DNA from 4 places in the Rahnella sp. CFA14(1/10) genome. Region 1 is predicted to be linked to each of the others. Evidence: predicted binding sites of a transcription regulator. Region 1 holds the regulator's gene; each other region holds the start of a gene.
The links. The regulator LexA, encoded in region 1, represses DNA repair genes until DNA is damaged. The targets are predictions, from matches to a motif close to TNCTGTATGTACATACAGNA.

Region 1 (3,648 bases):
CCCGCGAACATACTGAATGCCCAACAGCCAGCCAAGGATCACCAGATTCGCCAGTGAAGCCGGGGCACTGAACCAGCGAATTTCGATAAACAGCCTCGCCTGTTCAAGCACCGGTTGGCTGCCCCCGACGATATGAAACGCCTGTTCCATCAGGGGGTGCCGGAACAACACTATGGTGAGACCAGACAATACGGCCAGCAGAAAGGGTTGTACGAAAGCGCGCGCCAGCAACCGGTTATCATTCGCGCCCAGCGCCTGAGCGGTCATGCCGGTGGTACTCATCCGTAAAAAAAGTAAGAGCATAAAGAGGAAAGTCGTGATCATCGAACCCACAGCCACTCCGCCGAGATAATCCGGGCTGTCGAGATGACCGATCACCGCCGTATCCACAAGCCCGAGAAGAGGCACCGTGATATTTGAAAAAATCATCGGCAATGCCAGCCTCCAGAGCGCCTTATCAGCGGGGCTTAAAAAGGTGTTTTTGAGTGTTTGTCGCGGGGAATGATGTTGCATAGAGAATCTCATGCCGGAGGTTCAGGTTATGCCTGTAAGTGACATCGCCCCGGAAGGGGCGACAAGATGAAACGTTAAAGCTTAGCGGTATGTCAGAGGCGGCTAACGAACCCGCAAATCAACAATATGACCATTGGGATCAAGAATTTGACCCAGTAATATCTGACCGAGTCATTCGAGTTGCAGGAAGGCGGCAAGTAAAAAAATCCCGATGAGCTGACAGGAGTCAGTGATTCGGGTGAACGCACGCAGCCAACGCATCTGCAGCCCGAAGTACGAAGGTCAGATCCAGTCACCGTTGCGGATGACGCCTACGGCCAGCCCTTCAATGCTGAAATTCTGCTCACGTAAATCAACCACGATCGGCTGGAAATCGCTGTTTTCAGGCAATAACTGCACCACACTGCCCTGTTTTTTCAGACGTTTCACGGTGACTTCATCATCTATACGGGCCACAACAACCTGTCCATTACGCACGTCTTGCGTTTTATGTACAGCCAGCAGATCGCCATCAAGAATACCGATATCACGCATCGACATACCGCTGACACGCAGCAGGAAATCGGCACTCGGCTTAAACATGGCCGGATCGACCTGATAGTGTCCTTCAATATGTTGCTGGGCCAGCAACGGCTCACCGGCAGCAACCCGGCCGATCAGCGGTAAACCCTCTTCTTCTTCCATCAGCAAACGAATGCCACGTGATGCGCCGGAAACAATCTCAATAACACCCTTACGCGCCAGCGCTTTGAGATGCTCTTCCGCCGCATTGGGGGAACGGAACCCCAGACGTGATGCAATCTCTGCGCGGGTGGGTGGCATACCGGTGGTGGAGATATGATCGCGAATAAGGTCGTAGACCTCTTGTTGTCTGGTCGTTAAAGCTTTCATTCCGCCCCCTGGTTGTTTATACAGTCTTGCTGTGAGTATATACAGCTAAACGATCAATGAAAACCTAAGATTGAATAAAAACAGGGCATAACGTTGATTCCTGGAATGCAGATTCCAAATCAGAACCATCGTGGCCAAAAGATGCTGACCCAGACAAAAAACGCCAATATGATGGTCAGAAGTACGGCAGCCGAGCCGATATCTTTTGCACGACCTGAAAGTACGTGAAACTCAGATCCGATACGGTCTATCGCGCATTCTACCGCGCTGTTGAGCAGTTCAGTGACACAGACCAAAACAACGGATCCCACCAGCAGAATGCGTTCTACGGGGCTGACATCAAACCAAAAAGATAACAAAATTAACGGAATAGCGACGCTGGCTTCCTGGCGAAAGGCCGCTTCATTTTGCCATGCCGCTTTCAGCCCTTTCCAGGAATAGCCAGCTGCTTTATAAATTCGGGTAAATCCAGTGACTTGGTTAGCCATTTCTTTTACTGATCCTTAGAGAATTTGCCGCACTTTATACCCCAAATAGTCGGGGTGCAGAAAGGCGGTAAAGAAGTGAATCCTGATGAGCTTACATGAGTAAGTGATTCGGGTGAACGTCTTAAGCCAACACCCCTGCGGCTTGAAATAAGAAGGGTATTGCATCACCACAGATCTCATCTGAGCTTTCTGGTATCCTTGCGGCGAAATGGCTAACAAGAGGCTTCACGTTTTTATGTCAGGTTGGCGTAGACTTTATTACACATTATTGAATTTACCGCTCTCATTGCTGGTAAAGAGCAAGGTCATACCTTCAGATCCGGTTACCGAGTTGCATTTAGACCCGACGCGGCCGATTTTGTATGTATTGCCCTATAATTCCAAAGCCGATTTGCTGACGTTGCGTGCGCAATGTCTGGCACAGAATCTGCCTGATCCCCTTATTCCGCTGGAAATTGACGGAACCCTGCTGCCAAGCCATGTCTTTATTGCTGAAGGTCCGCGCGTATTCTCTTATTACACGCCGAAGCAGGAATCCGTAAAGCTGTTCCACGACTACCTTGATTTGCACCGCAATAACCCGGATTTAGACATTCAGATGTTGCCGGTGTCGGTGATGTTTGGTCGGGCACCGGGCCGTGAAGGTCAGGATGACACGCCACATCTGCGCGTACTGAACGGCATCCAGAAATTCTTCGCTGTGCTTTGGCTGGGGCGGGACAGTTTTGTCCGCTTCTCCAATACCGTTTCCCTGCGTTATATGGCGACGGAACACGGCACAGATAAAACCATTGCTCAAAAGCTGGCACGTGTGGCGCGGATGCACTTCTCCCGTCAACGTCTGGCCGCCGTTGGCCCACGTCTTCCGGCACGTCAGGACTTGTTCAACAAATTGCTGTCCTCAAAAGCCATTGAAAAAGCGATTGAAGACGAAGCCCGCAGCAAGAAAATTTCCCACGAAAAAGCCCAGCAAAATGCCATCGCCCTGATGGAAGAGATTGCCGCTGACTTCTCTTATGAAGCCGTGCGCCTCTCTGATCGCGTACTGAGCTGGACGTGGAACCGTTTGTACAAAGGCATCAATGTTAATAATGCTGAGCGTGTACGCCAGCTGGCGCTGGACGGTCAGGAAATTGTGTATGTGCCCTGCCACCGCAGCCACATGGACTATCTGCTTCTGTCTTACGTGCTCTATCATCAGGGGCTGGTACCGCCGCATATTGCCGCTGGCATCAACCTGAATTTCTGGCCAGCTGGCCCGATTTTCCGCCGTCTGGGCGCGTTCTTTATTCGTCGAACCTTCAAAGGCAACAAGCTCTATTCAACGGTGTTCCGTGAATATCTGGGCGAACTATTCAGCCGTGGTTATTCGGTGGAATACTTTGTGGAAGGGGGACGTTCGCGAACCGGACGCCTGCTGGAGCCGAAAACCGGTACGCTGGCCATGACCATTCAGGCCATGCTGCGAGGCGGTTCACGCCCGATTACGCTGGTGCCAATTTACATCGGTTATGAGCACGTCATGGAAGTGGGCACCTATGCCAAAGAATTGCGCGGTGCGACTAAAGAGAAAGAAAGCCTGACGCAAATGCTTAACGGCTTGCGCAAGCTGCGCAATCTCGGCCAGGGTTATGTGAACTTTGGTGAACCGCTGCATCTGACCACTTACCTGAACCAGAATGTGCCGACCTGGCGTGAAGCCATCGACCCGATCGAAGCACAACGTCCGAGCTGGCTGACGCCAACGGTACAGGAT
Region 2 (3,648 bases), on a different contig from region 1:
GGGTCAAATCCGGGCGCAGATGGCCTTCGATAAAATCCAGATATAAGGTTTCCACTTCCTTACGCGCCCAGGGTGTGCGGCGCAGGAACTTCAGGCTGGATTTCACACTCGGGTCACTTTTGAAGCAATTGATATTGACCTGTGAGGCCAGCGCAGGCCAGCCAAAGTTATCCACCAGTGTTGTCAGCAGTTTTTCCAGCGTGACGCCGTGCAGCGGATCTTTCGCTGCGCCAGGGTTTTGTGGTGTATCCGTCATTGGCTCGCTCGTCATTTTAAAATGTCAGGGTGATGATTTACAGGCCGCGCAGTCTATCACTTTTATCCCCGACATACTTCACATTGCCTGTGGGTTGGCTGCGTTCAATCACCCGACTTATTTGGGGACCGCTTTACGAAATCGCAATAAACTGCTCGCGCAACGCATGCAGCTCGTCACGGGTGTTAGCCGCTTCTTCGAACTCCAGATTTTGCGCGTGCGCATACATTTTGCTTTCCAGCTCTTTAATGCGCTGCTCCAGCGCTTTTGGCGTAAGCGATTTGAAGGTCTGCGCCGCTTCGGCATCGCGTTTGTCTTTGTTCTTTTTGGTCTTCGGTTGACCGAGTTGCAGGATGTCGGAGATCTTCTTATTCAGCCCCATCGGCGTGATGCCGTTTTCGAGGTTATACGCTTCCTGTTTGGCGCGACGACGTTCGGTTTCTTCAATGGCACGGGCCATCGAGTGGGTAATTTTATCACCGTAGAGAATCGCTTTACCGTTGAGGTTACGCGCTGCACGGCCGATGGTCTGGATGAGTGAACGTTCAGAACGCAGGAAGCCTTCTTTATCCGCATCCAGAATGGCCACCAGCGACACTTCCGGCATATCCAGCCCTTCGCGCAGCAAGTTGATCCCCACCAGCACGTCAAATTCCCCCAGACGCAAATCGCGGATAATTTCCACACGCTCAACGGTATCGATGTCAGAGTGCAGGTAACGCACCTTCTCGCCGTGTTCTTCCAGATACTCCGTCAAATCCTCGGCCATACGTTTGGTCAGCGTGGTGACCAGCACACGCTCGTTAATCGCGACACGTTTACGGATCTCCGATAACAGGTCATCCACCTGTGTGGTCACCGGCCGTACTTCAATGATCGGATCCAGCAGACCGGTCGGACGCACCACCTGATCGACCACATCGTCACCGGACTTCTCCAGCTCGTATTTCCCCGGCGTGGCTGAGACATAAATACTTTGGGGTGCCAGCGCTTCGAATTCCTCAAAACGCATCGGGCGGTTATCCAGCGCGGAAGGCAGACGGAAACCATATTCCACCAGCGTTTCTTTACGAGAGCGGTCGCCTTTGTACATACCGCCGATTTGCGGAATGGTGACGTGCGATTCATCGACAATCAGCAGGCCGTCAGCCGGAAGATAATCAAACAACGTCGGTGGCGGCTCGCCCGGCCCGCGGCCGGACAGATAACGTGAGTAGTTTTCAATACCGGAGCAATAACCCAACTCATTCATCATTTCGAGATCAAACTGCGTACGCTGGCTGATACGTTGCTCTTCCAGCAGTTTGTTATTGGCAAGCAGCACCTTGCGGCGATCCGCCAGTTCGACCTTGATTTCTTCCATCGCCTGTACAATACGTTCGCGTGGGGTTACGTAGTGCGTTTTAGGGTAAATGGTAAAACGCGGCACTTCATGTTGCACCTGGCCGGTCAGCGGATCAAACAGCGAAAGACGTTCAACTTCCTGATCAAACAGCTCAATGCGCAACGCCAGATCATCCGATTCAGCCGGGAACACATCAATCACTTCGCCACGCACGCGGAAAGTACTGCGCTGGAAAGCCTGATCGTTGCGCGCATATTGCAGCTCTGCCAGACGACGCAGGATCGAACGCTGATCGATAATCATCCCTTTGGTCAGATGAAGCATCATTTTCAGGTACAAATCCGGATCGCCCAGACCGTAAATCGCTGAAACAGAAGCCACCACAATGACATCGCGTCGTTCGAGCAGAGCTTTGGTGGCAGAAAGGCGCATCTGCTCGATGTGTTCGTTCACCGAGGCGTCTTTTTCGATAAAAGTATCTGAACTTGGGACATACGCCTCTGGCTGATAATAGTCATAGTAAGAGACGAAATATTCGACGGCGTTTTCCGGGAAGAATTCTTTCATCTCACCGTATAACTGCGCGGCCAGCGTTTTGTTGGGGGCCAGTACCATCGTCGGACGGTTCAGATCCGCAATCACATTCGCCACGGTAAAGGTTTTGCCCGAACCGGTGACCCCGAGCAATGTCTGGTGCGCCAGCCCGTTCTCCAGCCCTTCTTCCAGACGGCGTATCGCCTCTGGCTGATCGCCGGACGGTTTAAATTCGGAATGCAGTTTGAACACTTTACTCATGACGGGCTACCTGACTGAAATGGGAACGCATAGGGCCGTGCGCGCTGTACGGGTGAACAGTTTGCGGAAAAATAGTATGAAAGACTTCGCGATTTTTGCCAGCCCTGATTTTACCTTCGCTATAATACTGTATATAAAACCAGCTTCCAACCGATAAAGAATGTTTGCGTTTAACCTGCTGGCGCTGCTGCACTTTTTTAGGATATGAAAGATGAGATCTCTCACCATCAGGTGACATTTTTTCCCAAAATTCTTTCCCCTTCCGCTTTCTGACCACAGGCTGACGAAGATTGACACAACTATGACGAACGAATTACGACTGTATTGCTTTTAGGTAACTCATTGATTAAAAAGATTATCACTAAAAAGCTGCGAATACGGGCAAACTGAGCGGAACCCGCATGCTGACTCGTCTGTAGCAACTTTTCTTACTCTCATACACAAGGTTATCCACAGGAATAGTGGATAAGTCTCAGCACGCCCCGCGCTGCGGGAGTTGGTAAAAAACAGGATTTTGCCTCCTGCCGGTCTGAGAGGTCTTTTTTAGTTATTTTTTATCTTTTTTATCTCCTTATTTATGCCTATTTTGCCTAGAGAGTCAGGCTGATGTTTCTTGCAAAAACCAAAAGTGCATCCCGACAGGATTTTTTGCTCATGTTTGTCCATGAGGTTGCACCAAAAGCAGTAAGGGCAGCACTGGCAAAGTGCAGTTCCATTGATGCCGCACCCTGCGGGGGAAAACTCAAAACCTCAGAAACGCTAATGAATAATCCTAAATTGTAAGGGGCCTGGCTGGTAACACCCATGCAACGCCCCTTTTCCCTGCCGTTTTTACAAACTTGGCCTGAGAGTTGCAACGTCTGTGCATGAAAAGGTTAAGGCAGCCAGAACTGCTTTTTTCACCCCGGCGTAAAAAATGAAGATCTCCCTGTTTTCTGGGGTACAGAATCATTTTTAACGTAGGGAAACCTCTCTTAGCCCCATTTATGACTGGTTAAGGGATATTTATCTGTCATTGATGCTGTCAGATTGTCCGTCAACAAACGGGATTAAATTCTGTCAGGGGCATCAATAGCGGAACATAAATGTCAGAAATATGACAGTGGCCGTCAAAGTGAAGTTCAGCGGAAGGCTCCGTGCGGGAGGGAGATCTGATGTTAAGTGTAAAATCAGTTAATCAGTATTATGGGCAAAAACATATTCTGTGGGATATCAATCTCGAACTGTACCGCGGTCAATGTACCTGCCTGAT
Region 3 (3,648 bases), on a different contig from region 1:
GTGCCTGCCTGATTTGCTGTAGCTGGAAAGCAGGCAACCTCCGGTAACGGAGATTGCCTGTTCAGGTTTCAGTGAAATGCACCTTTATTTTGTGATGAGTGTCACAAAATAAATGTATGCGCAATTCAAGTTGTTACATCATAGTGACGACCGTCACGAAATAACGCCACAATGTTGAGTACAGTTGCCGGGTGTTCCTCCTGCCAATAAATGACCTTACACACCGAGGAGTTTGTTATGTCTCAGCCCGAAGTTTTCCATCTTGGCCTGGCCAAAAAAGATTTAAACGGCGCGTCGCTGGCGATTGTTCCCGGCGATCCTGAGCGCGTAGAAAAAATTGCCAAACTGATGGAGAACCCGGTTCGTCTGGCCTCCCACCGCGAATTTACCTCATGGCGTGCTGAGCTTGATGGCAAATCTGTGATTGTTTGCTCAACCGGTATCGGCGGGCCTTCTACCTCCATCGCAGTGGAAGAACTGGCACAGCTGGGGATCCGTACTTTCCTGCGTGTCGGCACAACGGGTGCGATCCAACCACATATCAATGTCGGTGACGTGCTGGTCACGACCGCTGCCGTTCGTCTTGATGGCGCGAGCCTGCACTTTGCGCCGATGGAATTCCCTGCGGTAGCCGATTTTGCCTGCACTACCGCGCTGGTTGCGGCGGCAGAAGCCGTGGGAGCCGCGACACACATTGGCGTTACTGCATCTTCTGACACGTTCTATCCGGGTCAGGAACGTTATGACACTTACTCCGGCCGTGTTGTCCGTCGCTTCAAAGAATCGATGAAAGAATGGCAGGAAATGGGCGTCATGAACTACGAAATGGAATCCGCGACTCTGCTGACCATGTGTGCAAGCCAGGGTCTGCGCGCCGGGATGGTTGCCGGTGTTATCGTGAACCGCACGCAGCAGGAAATCCCTAATGCAGAAACCATGAAAAAGACCGAAAGCCATGCGGTGAAGATTGTTGTCGAAGCGGCCCGCAGACTGCTTTAGTCCCTGTAAAACTAAAACAACCACATCTTATCAACGGGCCTCTGACGGCCCGTTTTTTTGCTCTGTTAAGCAGATCTGTTAAGGTCATGTTAGTAATCCATCTGGAATAATTGATGTATTCCCTTCCGGATCTCTGACACAAGGAACTGCATTTTTGACTGTTCACGACCTTCTTGAGTACACCACTACCTTCATTCGTGCCCATCAGGTGTGGGCTGCGCCGATCGTTTTTTTTCTGGCCTTTGGTGAATCGCTGGCATTCCTTTCCCTGCTGCTTCCGGCAACGTTTATCTTGTTGGGGCTCGGTGCGCTGATTGGCGAAACCGGCATACCGTTCTGGCCCATCTGGGCAGCCGCCGCTGCGGGGGCTTTCCTGGGCGACTGGCTTTCTTACTGGATTGGTGCCCGTTATCAGGATCGTGTTGGCAATTTCTGGCCTTTCTCCCGTCATCCGCAAATGTTGGTTCGGGGGCATGCTTTCTTTGAAAAATGGGGCATGCCGGGGGCCTTTATCGGCCGCTTTTTTGGCCCGCTTCGCGCCGTTGTGCCACTGGTTGCTGGCATCTGCGGTATGCCGCAAAAGTATTTCCAGATTGCGAATGTGACCTCGGCACTTATCTGGGCTTTCGGCATTCTGGCACCCGGTGCGTTTGGCATTCAGTGGCTGAGCCGCTGGTTTTAAATCCTGCCCTCTGTCGTTGCCCGTCGCAAGGGGGCAAATACAGAGAAATTCCTTTTTGGAAGACGTCTCGCAAAGGTTCAATGCAACAGAAAATAGACTGGACATCCATACAGCCTGACATTACCTTGGCCGCAAGAGACTTGAAGAGGGAAATCACGTGGATATCAGCATTCTGACTGCCCTGGGGGCAGGGTTAATTGGCTTACTCTTAGGATGGCTGATTGCCAGTTTGCGCCAACAGCAACAACAGACGGAGTATGAAACGCAACGCCGTTTGCTGGAACAATCGCTGGAACAGCTTAAAACGGAAAATGATACGCACAAAATCGAGCGGCAATCAGGCCAGCAGCAACTGCGTGAAGCTGAACTTGAGCTGCGAAAACTGCACAGTCTGCAGGCGGCCAGCCAGGAAAAATTACAACTTCTTGTCCACTGGCAAAACGAGTGTGACCAACTCAATCAGGAACTGCGTGCGCAGCGGGAAATCAACAGTGCGCAGGAAGCTGAGTTGCGTGAGGTTTCGACCCGTCTGGACGAAACCCGCATGGCGGCTGAAGAAAAGCAGCGTCTGCTGATTAACAGCGAACAGCGCCTGAGCAGCCAGTTTGAAAACCTGGCTAACCGGATTTTCGAACAAAATGGCCGTCGTGCCGATGAACAGAACAAGCAAAGTCTCGATAAGTTACTGCTGCCGTTGCGTGAGCAACTGGATGGTTTCCGCCGCCAGGTGCAGGACAGCTTCGGGCAGGAAGCCCGTGAGCGTCATACGCTGGCGCATGAGATCCGCAATTTACAGCAACTGAATGTGGAGATGGCACGCGAAGCCGTCAACCTGACTAAAGCTCTGAAAGGTGATAATAAAACGCAGGGCAACTGGGGTGAAGTGGTTCTGAGTCGCGTGCTCGAGGCTTCCGGTTTACGCGAAGGGCATGAATACCAGACGCAGGTCAGCGTGCAGGTGGATAGCAACAGCCGGATGCAACCTGATGTGGTCGTACGGTTACCGCAGAATAAAGACGTGGTGATTGACGCCAAAATGACGCTGGTTGCGTATGAGCGTTATTTCAACAGTGAGGATGACAGCGAGCGGGAAGCGGCACTCAATGAACATATTGCCTCAGTGCGCGGACATATCCGCCTGCTCGGGCGCAAAGATTACCAGCAACTTCCCGGTCTGCGCAGCCTCGATTATGTGCTGATGTTTATCCCCGTTGAGCCTGCTTTTTTGTTGGCTATCGACCGGGAGCCCGAATTGATCAGCGAAGCGCTTCGCCACAATATTATGTTGGTCAGCCCGACGACCTTGCTGGTGGCGCTACGAACGATCAGCAACTTGTGGCGCTATGAGCATCAGAGTCAGAACGCCAAACGTATCGCCGATCGCGCGGCCCGTCTTTACGACAAACTGCGACTGTTTGTGGATGACATGGAGTCGATGGGACAAAGTCTCGACAAAGCGCAGGGAAGTTATCGATCCGCGATGAATAAACTCTCGCAAGGCCGTGGTAATCTTATCGGGCAGGTGGAAAGTTTTCGCGCGCTGGGTGTTGAAGTTAAACGACCTATCAGTCCCTCTCTGGCTGAAATAGCGAAAGCGGAAAACGAACCTGAAGACACCGCATCTCTGCCCGATACCTCTGATGCGGAAGAAGAACAGACGCTGAACCCGGGTGAGTTAACCGCTCACGAGCAGGCATTGCTCTCAGAGGGGCCGCATTGTGTGTGATTCAATGCGTGAATCTTCGCAATATGTTGAATCACCATCGGTGATGGGGCTTTCGAACGGGTTCTGATACACTTCTCCCCAAGAGTTCGACTGAAAAAGCAGGCATAAATAATGGAAAAGCAGACGCCGGAAACCACCCATTTTGGTTTTCGTACAGTAGCCAAAGATGAAAAACAGGAAATGGTGGCAGAAGTCTTCCATTCCGTTGCGGCAAAATATGATTTGATGAATGACCTGATGT
Region 4 (3,648 bases), on a different contig from region 1:
CGCCAAGCTTTAATTCGCCCATTGCCCGCCTTGTTCAGGAATACCCGATCAAATCCTGCGCGGTGATTTCTCATATCCGCCAGGCAAACCGTGGCGAAGTGGCACTGGAAAACACCCATCCGTTTACCCGCGAGCTGTGGGGACGCAACTGGACTTACGCACACAACGGTCAGCTTCGCGGCTATCGCCAGCTGGATACCGGTACCCTGCGCCCGGTGGGGCAGACCGACAGCGAATACGCGTTCTGCTGGTTATTGCATAAACTCACTCAACGTTATCCGCGCCGCCCTGCAAGCTGGCCGCCGGTGTTTCGCTATATTGCGTCGCTGGCTGATGAGTTAAGGCAGAAAGGGGTGTTTAACATGTTGCTGTCGGATGGCAATTTTGTGATGGCGTATTGCTCGACGAATTTACACTGGATCACGCGGCGTGCGCCTTTTGGCAAGGCAACGTTGTTGGATCAGGATGTGGAAATTGATTTTCAGCAGCAGACGACACCGGATGATGTCGTCACTGTGATTGCCACGCAACCGCTGACGGCGAACGAAACCTGGAACAAAATTGCTCCAGGTGAATTCGCATTATTTCATCGGGGCGAACGCCAGCTGTGAAGGCAGCGGGGTGTTGGACAATGGTTGCAGCACTTCATATTTACCGTCAGTGACCACGACATTCGGTGGCTGATGGTGTTTTTCAAAGTACGCATATCCTGGCTGCAACTGGTTCCAGAAACTGTAGTAGCTGGAGTTTTTATGCGCCTTCATGTTGGCATCGGTCATCCTGAACGGATAAATGCTAATCTTTAAACTGCGTTGCCCGAACTGGAATGCCGCCTGTACGTACGTAAAGATTTCGTCCATATAGCCGTCGGTCATGGCATAGCAACCGATAGACTTACAGTTACCGTGAATCATCAGATACTTACCTGAATAACCCTGCGAGATATCGTAAGCATTCGGGAAACCGATGTTGATGGCACGATAAAAGCGGCTGTCAGGCTTCAGGTGGTGAATATCCACGTTGTAGAAACCTTCCGGACTTTTAAAATCGCCTTCGCGACGTTTATTTCCCAAACCGCCGGAAAAATCGCAGATGCCATAACTGCCAATCAGGCGAAATTCGCCGTCGAGCTGGGCATACAATTCGAGTTTACGTTCTTGTTTGAAGATCTGAATATAAACCGGTGCGCCCAGTAATTGTTTTTTAAGTGTCGCGTTGACCGGGACAGCATCGCTGGCCACGGCGTAATTTGCTGTAAATAAAGGCAAACTGAGGAGCATCGCAAGAAACAGCGCGATTCTGATCATTCTAAGTCCTGCTCGGTAATAATTTTGATTATGTTGTCTACAGCTGAACTGCCTGTAAGACCGCCACTGATTTTCTTCTTATGTACTGCCTGTCTGAAACGATGCCATATTAATACTGATTAAATTTTTAGCAATCACCAAATAATGAATAATGACTTTCGAAATAGGAAATTTATTACGATGCCATTTCTGGTGATTCATTAAGCCAAATTAACCCGGATTTTGTGTGTTTGAAATTACGCCATCCCACTGTATACTTATACAGTTATCAGGGGAGGGCTATGCGTAAAATCATTCACGTTGATATGGACTGCTTTTTCGCGGCCGTCGAGATGCGCGATGATCCTTCCCTGCGCGACATTCCTATTGCCATTGGCGGCAGCCGTGACCGCCGTGGCGTCATCAGCACCGCCAATTATCCTGCGCGCAAATTCGGCGTGCACAGTGCGATGCCGACCGGTATGGCACTGAAACTTTGCCCGCACCTGAAAGTCATCCCCGGCCGAATGGAGGCTTATAAAGAAGCTTCAAACCACATCCGTGAAATCTTTGCGCGTTATACCCCATTGATCGAACCGCTGTCACTTGACGAAGCTTATCTGGATGTTTCCGACGCAACGCAATGCAACGGCTCTGCGACGCTTATTGCTGCAGAAATCCGTCAGGCCATTTTCGATGAAATCAGGCTGACGGCCTCTGCCGGCATTGCGCCGATAAAATTTCTGGCAAAAATCGCCTCGGACCTGAACAAGCCTAACGGCCAGTTTGTGATCACGCCGGATAAAGTCGATGCGTTTTTACAGGATCTTCCGCTGGGTAAAATCCCCGGCGTCGGCAAAGTCACAGCCCAGCGTTTGCAGGCGCTGGGGCTGAACACCTGCGGCGATGTACAGCGCTATGATCTGGCGACACTGCTCAAACGATTTGGCAAGTTTGGCCGGGTACTGTGGGAGCGCTGTCAGGGTATTGATGAACGTGAAATATCCCCCGAGCGGTTGCGCAAATCGGTCGGTGTGGAACGCACGCTGGCAGAAGATATTCACAACTGGGAAGAATGCGTGGCACTGATCGAACGTTTATATCCGGAACTGCACATACGCCTGAGCCGTGTCAGTCCGGATCTGCGCATCGCCCGTCAGGGGGTAAAACTCAAATTCCATGATTTTCAGCAGACCACGCAGGAACACGTCTGGCCGGTGCTCAATAAAGAAGATTTACTGAAAGTGGCGCGGGAGGCATGGGAGAAACGGCGTGGCGGACGGGGCGTCAGGCTGGTGGGATTACACGTGACGTTGCAGGATCCGCAGATAGAGCGGCAGCTTCTTTTGGATTTGAGCTCCTCCCCCTGTGATGAACTGAACTCCGAATGAAGGTTTAAAAAGTCCAACATTCGGGGTTCAGTTCACAGGGGAGGGAGCCAAAATATCATTTCTTTTCAGGAATTGCTTTCAGCAGGGCTGTCAGCAGTTGCCAGTACAGCCCGACGCTGGCGATTTCAACCTGTTCATCCGGCGAATGCGGGCCGGTGATAGTTGGCCCGATGGAAACCATGTCCATGTCCGGATACGGTTTTTTGAACAGACCGCATTCCAGACCGGCGTGGATCACCATGATGTTCGGGGTTTTGCTGAACAGTGACTGGTAAGTTTCACGCACCAGCGTCATCACCGGCGAGCTTGGCTCAGGTTTCCAGCCAGGGTAGCTGCCTTTTGCCAGACTTTTTGCACCAGCCAGTTCACTCAGTGAGCTCAGCATGCTGACCACATATTCTTTACCGCTGTCGATAAGCGAACGGATCAGGCTGTTGATCGCCACTTCGTCATCTTTCATCGTGACAACACCGACGTTGAGCGATGTTTCGACCACACCTTTCACATCATCACTCATGCGGATCACGCCGTTAGGCGTCGCGTTCAGCAGCGCAAGGAACTTATCCTGACTGTCCTGGCTCAGTGCCCTGGCGTTGCTTTCAGCCGTTTCCGCGACAAAAACGATCTTCTTCTCAACGGCTGACAGTTCAAACTGAATCGTCGCCAGGAATTCCTGTGCTGCCGCTTTCAGTGCGTCCGCTTTATCGGCGGCAACCGCCAGAGTCGCAATGGCTTCACGCGGGATGGCGTTACGCAGCGTGCCGCCGGTAAAGTCCAGCAGGCGCAGACCCAGGGTCCCCGCGTTGTCTGCCAGGAAACGTGCCAGCAGTTTGCTGGCGTTGCCCAGACCTAAGTGAATTTCAGCGCCGGAGTGGCCGCCTTTCAGGCCTTTCAGGGTCAGTTTCAGCACGCTGAAACCGGCCGGAACCGCTTCACGGCTCAGCGGCAGTGTGGCGGTAAAATCAATCCCG

Region 2: the regulator LexA is predicted to act here: its motif matches at 2,522-2,541, upstream of uvrB (excinuclease ABC subunit UvrB).
Region 3: the regulator LexA is predicted to act here: its motif matches at 1,777-1,796, upstream of rmuC (DNA recombination protein RmuC).
Region 4: the regulator LexA is predicted to act here: its motif matches at 1,555-1,574, upstream of dinB (DNA polymerase IV).

What each region holds. Positions count from the first base shown of each region.
Region 1 covers NZ_SEWS01000010.1:27,075-30,722, reverse strand. Annotated here, with positions in the region: gene dinF (MATE family efflux transporter DinF) at 1-513, opposite strand, end outside; gene lexA (transcriptional repressor LexA) at 796-1,404, opposite strand; gene EVX52_RS19330 (diacylglycerol kinase) at 1,524-1,892, opposite strand; gene plsB (glycerol-3-phosphate 1-O-acyltransferase PlsB) at 2,128-3,648, shown strand, end outside.
Region 2 covers NZ_SEWS01000001.1:586,541-590,188, forward strand. Annotated here, with positions in the region: gene EVX52_RS02935 (VF530 family DNA-binding protein) at 1-256, opposite strand, end outside; gene uvrB (excinuclease ABC subunit UvrB) at 390-2,396, opposite strand; gene EVX52_RS02945 (hypothetical protein) at 2,987-3,202, opposite strand; gene EVX52_RS02950 (ABC transporter ATP-binding protein) at 3,551-3,648, shown strand, end outside.
Region 3 covers NZ_SEWS01000013.1:108,044-111,691, forward strand. Annotated here, with positions in the region: gene katE (catalase HPII) at 1-12, shown strand, start outside; gene udp (uridine phosphorylase) at 238-999, shown strand; gene EVX52_RS22560 (DedA family protein) at 1,154-1,681, shown strand; gene rmuC (DNA recombination protein RmuC) at 1,839-3,407, shown strand; gene ubiE (bifunctional demethylmenaquinone methyltransferase/2-methoxy-6-polyprenyl-1,4-benzoquinol methylase UbiE) at 3,519-3,648, shown strand, end outside.
Region 4 covers NZ_SEWS01000016.1:59,159-62,806, forward strand. Annotated here, with positions in the region: gene EVX52_RS23985 (class II glutamine amidotransferase) at 1-611, shown strand, start outside; gene dpaA (peptidoglycan meso-diaminopimelic acid protein amidase) at 582-1,307, opposite strand; gene dinB (DNA polymerase IV) at 1,589-2,677, shown strand; gene pepD (beta-Ala-His dipeptidase) at 2,733-3,648, opposite strand, start outside.